Regions from separate parts of the Rhizobium sp. BE258 genome, predicted to be linked through region 2. Evidence: predicted binding sites of a transcription regulator. Region 2 holds the regulator's gene; each other region holds the start of a gene.
The links. Region 2 encodes LexA, which represses DNA repair genes until DNA is damaged. Its sites were predicted from a motif close to TGTTCNNNNTGTGTTCNG; they were not measured.
Positions count from the first base shown of each region.

Region 1: the regulator LexA is predicted to act here: its motif matches at 1,877-1,894, upstream of J2X43_RS19750 (helicase-related protein).
Region 3: the regulator LexA is predicted to act here: its motif matches at 1,969-1,986, upstream of J2X43_RS17985 (ImuA family protein).

Region 1 covers NZ_JAVDWL010000005.1:300,342-303,619, forward strand. The annotation lists gene J2X43_RS19750 (helicase-related protein) at 1-1,731, opposite strand, end outside; gene J2X43_RS19755 (DUF3309 family protein) at 2,460-2,615, shown strand; gene J2X43_RS19760 (YMGG-like glycine zipper-containing protein) at 2,644-2,937, shown strand; gene J2X43_RS19765 (beta-ketoacyl-ACP reductase) at 3,039-3,278, opposite strand, start outside.
Region 2 covers NZ_JAVDWL010000008.1:188,457-191,734, reverse strand. The annotation lists gene J2X43_RS25765 (VOC family protein) at 1-869, opposite strand, end outside; gene lexA (transcriptional repressor LexA) at 1,073-1,786, shown strand; gene J2X43_RS25755 (ComEC/Rec2 family competence protein) at 1,767-3,278, opposite strand, start outside.
Region 3 covers NZ_JAVDWL010000004.1:695,559-698,836, reverse strand. The annotation lists gene J2X43_RS17990 (DNA polymerase Y family protein) at 1-1,244, opposite strand, end outside; gene J2X43_RS17985 (ImuA family protein) at 1,165-1,920, opposite strand; gene J2X43_RS17980 (hypothetical protein) at 2,117-2,380, shown strand; gene dinB (DNA polymerase IV) at 2,421-3,278, shown strand, end outside.

The sequences.
Region 1 (3,278 bases), on a different contig from region 2:
CGAAAGCCGCGCCACGGGATCGCCGAGCCAGCGCACAAGGCCATCGGCGCTGATCGCCAGATCGCCATTGCCGGCAGCATGCATGCGCGCAGCGCGCGCTTCGAATTCCAGAGCAAGCGCCTTTTGTGAAGCAGCCTGTACGGCCTTGGCGTCCGGTCCATCCGTTCCACCGATGGGCGTGAAGCGGAAACCGCTCAACTGACCCACATGATGTCCCTCCACGAAGACATCACCATTCACACTGATTTCAGCTTCCAGCATCGCATTCTCTCTCAGGCGCTTCATGAGCACAGATGTCCTGCGATCAACAAAGCGTTTCGTCAACCTTTCATGTAACGCATCGGACAATCGATCTTCGATTTCCCGCGTCTTTTCCTGCCAGTGTGTCGGATCGGCAAGCCAACCGGGCCGGTTCGACACATAGGTCCAGGTTCTTATCTGCGCGATTCGCGCCGAAAGCGTGTCGATTTCACCGTCCGTCCGGTCCGCACGATGCACCTGCTCCGCGAGGAAATCTTCGTTCACCGTGCCACGGCGGACGAGATCAGAAAAGAGGGTCGAGATCAGATCGGCATGCTGGGCCGGTGCAATACGCCGGTAATCGGGCAGCGCACAAGCTTCCCAGAGCTTTTCAACCCTTTCCGGCTTGGTCGCAAGATCAATAATTTCCGGATATCGTGAAAGATGTTCCAGCGCCTGCTGATCGACCGAAGGCAGGGATCGCGTCAGCCCCTGGACGCTCGGCGGCTTTTCCAGGCTTGCGCGCAGCGATTGTATCGAGGCGAAGTCGAATTCCTTGGTCCGCCACTGCAGAACCTTGACGTTGTCGAACTCGTGCGCCTCGATCCGCTGCACCAGTTCATCATCAAAAGGTGCGACCTGCCCGGTGACGCCGAAGGTGCCATCGCGAACATGGCGGCCGGCACGCCCGGCGATCTGGCCAAGTTCTGCGGGATTGAGATTGCGGAACTGGTAGCCGTCGAATTTCCGGTCTTGCGCGAAGGCGACATGATCGACGTCGAGATTGAGCCCCATGCCGATCGCATCGGTGGCGACCAGATATTCGACATCGCCCGCCTGATAGAGCGCCACTTGCGCATTGCGCGTCCGCGGGCTGAGCGCGCCAAGCACGACGGCCGCGCCGCCGCGTTGGCGCCGGATCAGCTCGGCGATGGCGTAAACTTCGTCAGCCGAGAAGGCGACGATCGCCGAGCGCTGCGGCAGCCGGGTAATCTTCTTCTGCCCGGCATAGAGCAGCTGCGACAGTCTCGGCCTCTCGATGACGGTAATACCAGGCAACAGCTGCTGGAGAATGGGGCGCATCGTGCCGGCGCCAAGCAGCAGCGTCTCGTCGCGCCCGCGCAAATGTAGAATGCGGTCGGTGAAGATATGCCCGCGCTCGAGATCTCCGGCCAGTTGCACTTCGTCGATCGCGACAAAGGCCGCCTTGGTTTCCCGCGGCATCGCCTCGACTGTGCAGACCGAAAAGCGCGCATTGGGCGGAGAAATCTTTTCCTCGCCCGTGACCAGCGCGACATTGTGCACACCGACCTTTTCGACGACCCGGCTATAGACCTCTCGCGCCAGAAGGCGCAGCGGCAGCCCGATCACGCCGGTGCCATGCGCGACCATGCGCTCGATGGCGTAATGCGTCTTGCCGGTATTGGTCGGCCCGAGCACCGCGGTCACACCGCGCCCACTCAGTATCATCGGCTGCGAATTCAGTGTCATGGTCCATGCAAGTGAGGCGGGGAGCCCCGGGGTCAAGTCAGCAGACAACACATGGACAGGGCAACCGGCAAACGCAAGAGCCGGATGATGCGAATGCTCTGCTAATTTGATTCAACAAGCGGCGCTAAGCCTCTGTTTTGAGATTCGGAACAGCTTGAGAACGAATCAGAGACGAATCGCAGACTCGCGGTGATTCAGCTTTTGTTCACGGCTAAGTATTGGTTTTGAATCAGCTTTTCCCACTAGATGCTGAATCACCGGAATCCGGCAATTTGCAGCAGGCGAACTTGGATGGCCTATTTTCATCCGGCGTCAACCGCAAAGACGGAAAACCCGAAAACCACTGAATTAACCTTCGGGTCAAAGCCGGAACGAATCACAGACGAATCGCCGACAGCCGCAAATTCCGCTTTTGTTCGCCACTGCATATTGATGAACTGCGCGAACGGGCGCTATATGCAGCCTCCTTGATTGCAGGATCAGCATTGAAAATCGGGCGCCATTAACACTTTCCGCCCTGAGTTTGATGTTTCGTTAAAATTTTCTGCGGAACAGCGGAACCTTTTTGAGCCTGACGCGTTTATACCGTCCCGTAGAATATAAGTTCCGGCACCATCAAGAAAACTCCATCCTGAAATTGCACGCACATAAGTTTAGCCGGGAACAAAAACCCGGCTACCGTGTTTATTGTCCATTCGTAACTCGCGGTGAGTTGAAGGACAGAAAACATGCTCAGTACGATACTTCTTATTATCCTTATTCTGCTTTTGATCGGCGCTCTGCCGAATTGGGGTTACAGCCGCGCTTGGGGCTATGGACCTTCTGGCGGTTTGGGGCTAGTTCTCGTCATTATCATTATCCTTGTCCTGATGGGCCGCATCTAAAGGCCATGTAACTGGGGAGTTGTAAGTCATGATGAAGAAGGTTGTTCTCGTTGCAGCACTCGTGGGTGCGCTTGCATCGTGCACGGCAACTGAGCAGGGCACCGCAATCGGCGCTGGCTCTGGCGCCCTTATTGGCGGTGCGGTTTCCAACAGCTGGGGCGGCGCAGCCGTCGGCGCCGTTGCAGGCGGCCTGGTTGGCGCTGCAGTCGGTAACTCGGTCGATCAGCGCAATGGCCGCTATTCGGGCCAGCGCGTCTATCGTGACCGCTACGGTTGCTACGTAGCCTACTCGAACGGCTCAACGCGCCGCGTTCGCTGCTAACAATAGACTGATCTCTTGAAAACGGGCGCCTTGGCGCCCGTTTTTGTTTCAACCGTTGCGCTAGATCCCGGTGAGTGAACTCCCGGAAGCTCAGGGCGCCTCTAGACGAAAAACTGCCCGCCATTCGCCGTCAGCGTCGAGCCGGTGATGAACCCGGCGTCATCCGAGGCCAGGAACACCACACAACGCGCGATTTCTTCAGGCTCGCCAAGACGGCCAACCGGGATCTGCGGGATGATCCGCTCGTTCAGCACCTTTTCCGGAACCGCAAGAACCATCTCCGTGCCGATATAACCGGGGCAGACGGCGTTGACCGTGATGTTCTTCGCCGCACCCTCTTG
Region 2 (3,278 bases):
TCCTCGAAGGCGAAGATTGCGCCCTGTCCCGGCGCCGGCTTCACCAACAGACGATTGTTCATACTGACATGGGTGATCCCGTTAGCAGCCAAATGCGCCGCTGTCACGGCCAGATCACCGACCGAAAAGACGATTGCGCGCGCCCTGAGGCCGTTATCGGTGACAAGTGGCTCGGCATCGAAATAGGCCTCCATGCCCTCGTTCGAGAAGATGGAAAGTCTCCCGTTCGGCAATTCGAAGGATAGGCCGAGTGCCGCCTCCTTAGGCTCCACTCCACCGCTGGCCGTCTCCAGAAATTCGGCGAAGGCCTGCGGATCCTCAGCGCTCAGCGCGATCTCGCTGATGCCGGTGACGCCGTTTGCATGGGTTTCCAGTGCATTGCGATCGGCCGGAAAGGCGTTGATCCGCTGGCAGGCGAAGAAGAAGACATCGGGTGCCCGAAGATCGGCGGCAAAGGCGAGCTTGAAGGCGCCTGTCGCCTGCGTTCCGTCGGGCATGACGATCGGCCGCGAGAATTCGACCATATCGCCGCCGCTCAGCTGCGCGCCGTCATAGGCAGCCTTGTCCGCATCGGCACTATCGGTGCCGAAGACAACAGCCGAAAAGCCGTCATCGCCGCAGCGGAAGCGGAAGGCCTGATCGCGGGCGACAAAGCTGTTGCCCTTTGCGACAGCCGCGTCGCAGTCCGCCTGGCTCGCAATACCGAGCGGTTCGAGATAGGTCTTGTCGGCCAAGAAGACGCAGGCATTCTCCGTTCCGAACGGATGACGGCCATCGGCCGCGACGGTGAAACCGAGACGCCCGAGTCGCTCGCGGGCAACGTCGATATGGGTCACGGGCAGTACCAGATGATCGAGCGGACGCGTCATGGCGGTTCCTCCGGTGAAGCCGGCAGAGATTTGCACGCCCTGCCCGGCAAAGCGCAAGCGTGGATCACCAATCCGGCAAATAAACTTTCAAAAACGACGAAAAATCATCGGAAGTTTTACCGATATTTAGGCACTTGCGGAACACATATGGAACATATAGTGTCCGTTCTGGCTTTGTTTCACGAATCTGGGGAAAAACTTCGATGCTGACGCGCAAACAACAGGAGCTTCTCCTCTTCATTCACGAGCGCATGAAGGAGTCCGGCGTTCCGCCATCCTTCGACGAAATGAAGGATGCGCTCGATCTGGCTTCCAAGTCGGGCATCCATCGCCTGATCACGGCTCTGGAAGAACGTGGCTTCATTCGCCGCCTACCGAACAGGGCGCGCGCACTCGAGGTCATCAAGCTTCCGGAAGCCTACAGCCCGAGCATTCAGCCGCGCCGCGGCTTCTCGCCGAGCGTCATCGAAGGCAGCCTTGGCAAGCCGCAGCCCGTCGCGCCGCCGAAGCCGGCGAACGAGGACAATCACACGTCGATCTCCGTGCCGGTCATGGGCCGGATCGCAGCCGGTGTGCCGATTTCGGCGATCCAGCAGAACACCCACGACATTACAGTTCCCGCCGACATGCTCGGAAGCGGTGAGCACTATGCTCTTGAGGTCAAGGGCGACTCGATGATCGAGGCCGGCATCTTCGACGGCGACACGGTCATCATCCGCAACACCAATACCGCCAATGCCGGTGATATCGTCGTTGCTCTCGTCGATGACGAAGAGGCAACGCTGAAGCGCTTTCGCCGCAAGGGTGCATCCATTGCGCTCGAAGCTGCCAACCCGGCTTACGAAACCCGTATTTTCGGACCGGACCGCGTCAAGGTTCAGGGCAAGCTCGTTGGCCTTATCCGCCGCTATCACTGAGCGTCTCGCTTTCACCAAAAGTGCCGCTGCGCCAATCGTAGGCGCGGTGGCGGGTCCAGGGCCGCTCGAGACCCTCGAATGATGTGGTGATTTCGGCGATCCCATTGGGGAAACGAAGCTCGACAGCGCCTGTCTTTCGCAGTGTCTCCCCGGTGAAAAGCAGGGCGCCTGAGCGGCAGGTATCGAGGCGCAGGCGCACCGGTGTGACGACGATATCGGATATGTCGCAAGCTGGGCCAAGGAACGCCGCATTCTCGATCACGGTCAAGATCGAACCGTTGTCGAGCTTCGCTGTACACCAGGCCTTTTTCACGCATGAGAAGCGCTCGCCCGTCGCACTGGCCTTGATCGCGTCCATCGTTTCGTTCTGCTGTGCCTCCGTCAATTTCAGCCTTTCACCGCGCGGTGCGGTGGGAATATCCGGGAGCGCCGGGAACGCCGGTGGTAGATGCTCATCGAGCACCAGCGCGCGCCTCCATTGATCAAAGATGAAGCCCGGTGGCCGCTCGCGATTGGTGGCGAGGCCGTTGTCGCTGACGATGCCCGCCATGCTCCCGTCCTCGGCAATCACGATTTTCGGCGGCGGAGGACCTCCAAACATCGCGGCGGCTGTCGTCGATGCCATCAAGATCGCGGTGCCGAGATGCCGCATGCGGCTGCGCAGCAAAGTCAGCAGCAGGAAACCCGTCACCGCCGCGGGAAAGTACCAGGACGCCAGGCGCCCGACGCCGATATCGCCGCCCCATGAGGCAACCGTCCTGGCGATGGCGATCACCAGATCGAGCCCAAAGCCCGTCACCTGCCACGCCCATGCATCGAGACCGAAGGGCATCAGCAGCATGGCAATGAGGCCGAACGGCATGATGATGAAGGAGATGATCGGCATGGCGGCGAGATTGGCTGGCAGGCCATAGGCTGTCAGCCGGTGGAAGTGCTCGACCGAGAACAATGCAGTCGAGAAGCCGCCGATGACGGAGGTCAGCAGGATGCCGCCGAAGAACGCAGCGGCGGAAGACAGCATCCTGACGACGCGAAACTTTGCGAAGGGCCGGTCGCGCACCGGCCTCTCCTTCCAGAGCGCATAGCCGGCGACGAGGGCCAGTGTCGCGGCGAAGGACATCTGGAAGCTTGGCCCCATGATCTCCGAGGGTGAGAGGACAATGATCACCAGCGCCGATAGGGCGACGTTGCGCAGACTGATCGACGGCCGGTCGAAGAAGACCGCCGCCAGCATGATCGCCATCATGATGAAGGCGCGCTCGGCGGAGACTGCGAAGCCCGAGATCAGGAAATAGGCGGTGACGGCGGCAAGCGCACCGGCTGCGGCGATCTTCTTGACGGGATAGGCCTGGACGACAGCCGGAAACAGGCTGAGCACGGTGCGGAAGCCGACGAAGAAGATGCCTGCCGACAGCGCCATGTTGAGACCGGAAATGGCGATGATATGCGCAAGGCCGGATTGGCGCAGCGCCTCGGTCGTCTCGCTCGAAAT
Region 3 (3,278 bases), on a different contig from region 2:
GGTTGTGCCAGCAGTCGGACCGGCCGAGGCCAGTGATGCACCCAGGTCTCGTCCGAGATTGAGGCTGCCGCCGCGATCCGCGCGACACTTCGCTCGGGAACGTCGGAGGCAACAGGAGCGACGCGATAGACCCGCTGGCCGCGATTGCCGAAGATGTCAATCAGCGGCGTGATATCGGGCGTCTCCTCCTCGACCAGTGCGGAGACCTTTTGAAACTCTTCGAAAGGTTCTGCCCTGACGGCCACCAGGGTCAGCTTCTCAATTCCGAAACCCGGCTCGATTGTCTCAGTGCGGTCGCGAAAGAGCTTCTTCAGCCAAACGACATCACGCGACGGCTTTGCCGTTCCGGAACGAACGGCTTGGCGAGTGCCGTCGATCTTTTCGATAATCAGGTCGGCGCGGCGAACACCAAGGCCATGGCGCTGAAGTTCAGCCACCAGGCGGATGATCAAATAGCCGACGTATTTGTCGATCGTCTCGGCGGCCCCGATGGGCTCGGCAAACACACGGCTGACCTCGATCAGCTCAGCGGCTCGGATAGGCTCGATTGGCTCTGCGATGCGTCCGAACATCTGGTCGAGCCGGCGGCCGATCTCAGGACCGAAACGAAGGGCGAGCGGCGCACGAGGTGTTGCCGACAGCTCTCCGATCGTCTTGAAGCCAAGCGTGTGAAGGTCGCCGACGATCTTGGACGAGAGCCGCAGCATTGAGAGCGGCAGCTTCTCGACGGCACGTACGGTCTCGCCCACTGGTACGATCACGCTCTCCTGCCGAGTTGCCCGGGCGCAGGCGTGTGCTGCCCCCCACGTGTCGGCAATAGCAACGCGGGCCGACAGCTTTTTGGCGCGGAAACGGTTGGCGATCCCGGAGACCATCAACGGCTCCCCGCCCTGAAGATGATCGGCCCCCTCGGTGTCCATGATGATCCCGTCAGGGGCATCGACAGCGACGAGCGGCGAATACTGGCCCAAGGCCCAGAGGGTGATCCGTTCGAGTGCCGCTGCATCGGCCACCGGATCGGCGTCGACCAGCATCAACCCATGAAAGATCGCCTGGGCCTTGGCAGCAGGCATACCGACACGGACGCCCGATTTCCTGGCTGCAGCATCGGCGCCCGATACCCACCTTTTCGACCCACTGCGGGCGATCACGGCGATGGCCTGCTCAACGGGAATAGAAGGATCGGCTCGCCTGATCCTGTCCGTCGCCAGCTCCGGAAGATAGATTGATACGACCCTTGGCATCACACGCTCCTACGAAATACTCAGCGCACTCGCCCGCTTTCACTCTTATAAGCTCTAACCGCCACTGTGCTCGACCGACGCCTTGCACAGGAAGCTCCTCGCTCGGAGTGACACTCACCCGCCACCGCGTGGCCGAAGCCGTCGGTTGGCCGAAGTCCCTGGCTTCTGTCTGTCGTCGCCAGCGCCTGACGATCAGCCCCATGGTTCCAGACTTCTCCGCGGCAAGCTGAAGGCGACGCGACTTGGTCATCGGCAACCGCACCAGCTCGCCGACCACGGCACCCAGACCGCCATAGCCCAGGGCCTCCTCCATGTTGGCGATGACGTCGTCCTCGCTGGCGGACTCGACAAAAACGACCCGCTTCGGATGGAGGCCCGCCTGCGCCAGCGCAGGGAAAAACAGGTCCGGTCTTGCAAGGCACCAGACAATCTGGCCCTTGGTGCGGGCAGCAATGCCAGCTACGAAAAGTGCCGCCGCCGCGCCGTCGACAGTTCCCGCGCCGCCGCCGGCAAATTCATGCAGAGCGCCATAGGCCAGGCCTCCGCCTGGCAGGCGATCATCGATGTCGGGTATGTCGAAGGGTAGGACCCGCTTCGGACGCGAAGATGGACCTTCGAGATGCTGAATGCGTTCCCGAAGCTCGGAGATCACGAGATTTGCGGCACCGTGCGCCAAAATTGACCTCTGTCAAAAGCGGGTTTCCATTCTGCACAAAAGCAAGTATGTTCCTTGTTTGTTCCTGATTGGCATTTGAGTCAATCGTCATGTTTGGGCAGATACTCGTGGTCCAACATTCGTCCACAGCGGCTCGACGCGCGATCAGGAAGCAAAATCAATGCGGTAGAAAGAGCTCGTCCACAGATAGGCAAAAATGACAAAGATAAGAAAAAATTCCTTTAAAGATGGGATTATTCTCCGGCAGGTTCGATGCAAGGTTCTCATTGTCGCATGCCGGGCATGTGGTCGCAGCGACGAGATGAATCGCAAGGCAGTTGTGCAGCGGCATGGCGCGGCAATCCCGATACGTAACTTGCGTCGCCGGCTGGCATTGGGATGCGAGAGAATGAATGCCGCCGACGGGATAGACAGGTGCCAGCTCGATGTGGCGGCGAAGCCGGAAACCAGGGAGGCCTGATGCGACCCGGTGGTGGATGGCGCATGATGTGGAATGAGAGATGAGTGCCGAACCGGACAGCCCCGCACCAGAGCGAGTGCGCAAGATCATTCACGTTGACATGGATGCCTTCTATGCATCTGTAGAACAGCGCGACAATCCCGAACTTCGCGGAAAGCCGATCGCCGTTGGTGGCGCTGAGGCCCGCGGCGTCGTCGCAGCCGCAAGCTATGAGGCACGCGCGTTCGGCGTGCGTTCGGCAATGCCATCCGTGACGGCCAAGCGAAAATGCCCGGATCTGATTTTCGTCAAGCCGCGATTTGACGTCTACAAGTCGGTCTCCCTCGATATCAGGGCGATCTTTTCCGAGTACACGCCGCTGGTCGAGCCACTGTCACTGGATGAGGCTTATCTCGACGTCACCGAAAATCTCAAGGGAATAGAGATCGCAACCGAGATCGCGCTCGAAATCCGTGAAAAGATCAAGGCGGTGACAGGGCTCAATGCGTCAGCCGGCATTTCCTACAACAAATTCCTGGCTAAGATGGCGAGCGACCTCAACAAGCCAAACGGACAGGCAGTTATCACGCCGAAGAATGGTCCGGGATTTGTGGCAGCGCTGCCAGTGAAGAAGTTCCACGGCGTCGGACCGGCGACAGCCGAGAAAATGCTGCGCCTCGGCATTGAGACCGGTGCAGATCTTAGAGGCAAGGATCTTGCGTTTCTCGTCAGTCATTTCGGAAAATCAGGACCCTACTACTACGGGATTGCCCGCGGCATCGACGACCGCCAGGTCAAGCCTGATCGGGTTCGCAAATCTGTGGGCGCCGAGGACACGTTCGCGTCCGATATTCATGCCTATGGCCCGGCGATGGATGGCATGATGCCGCTCATTGCCAAAGTCTGGCGCTATTGCGAA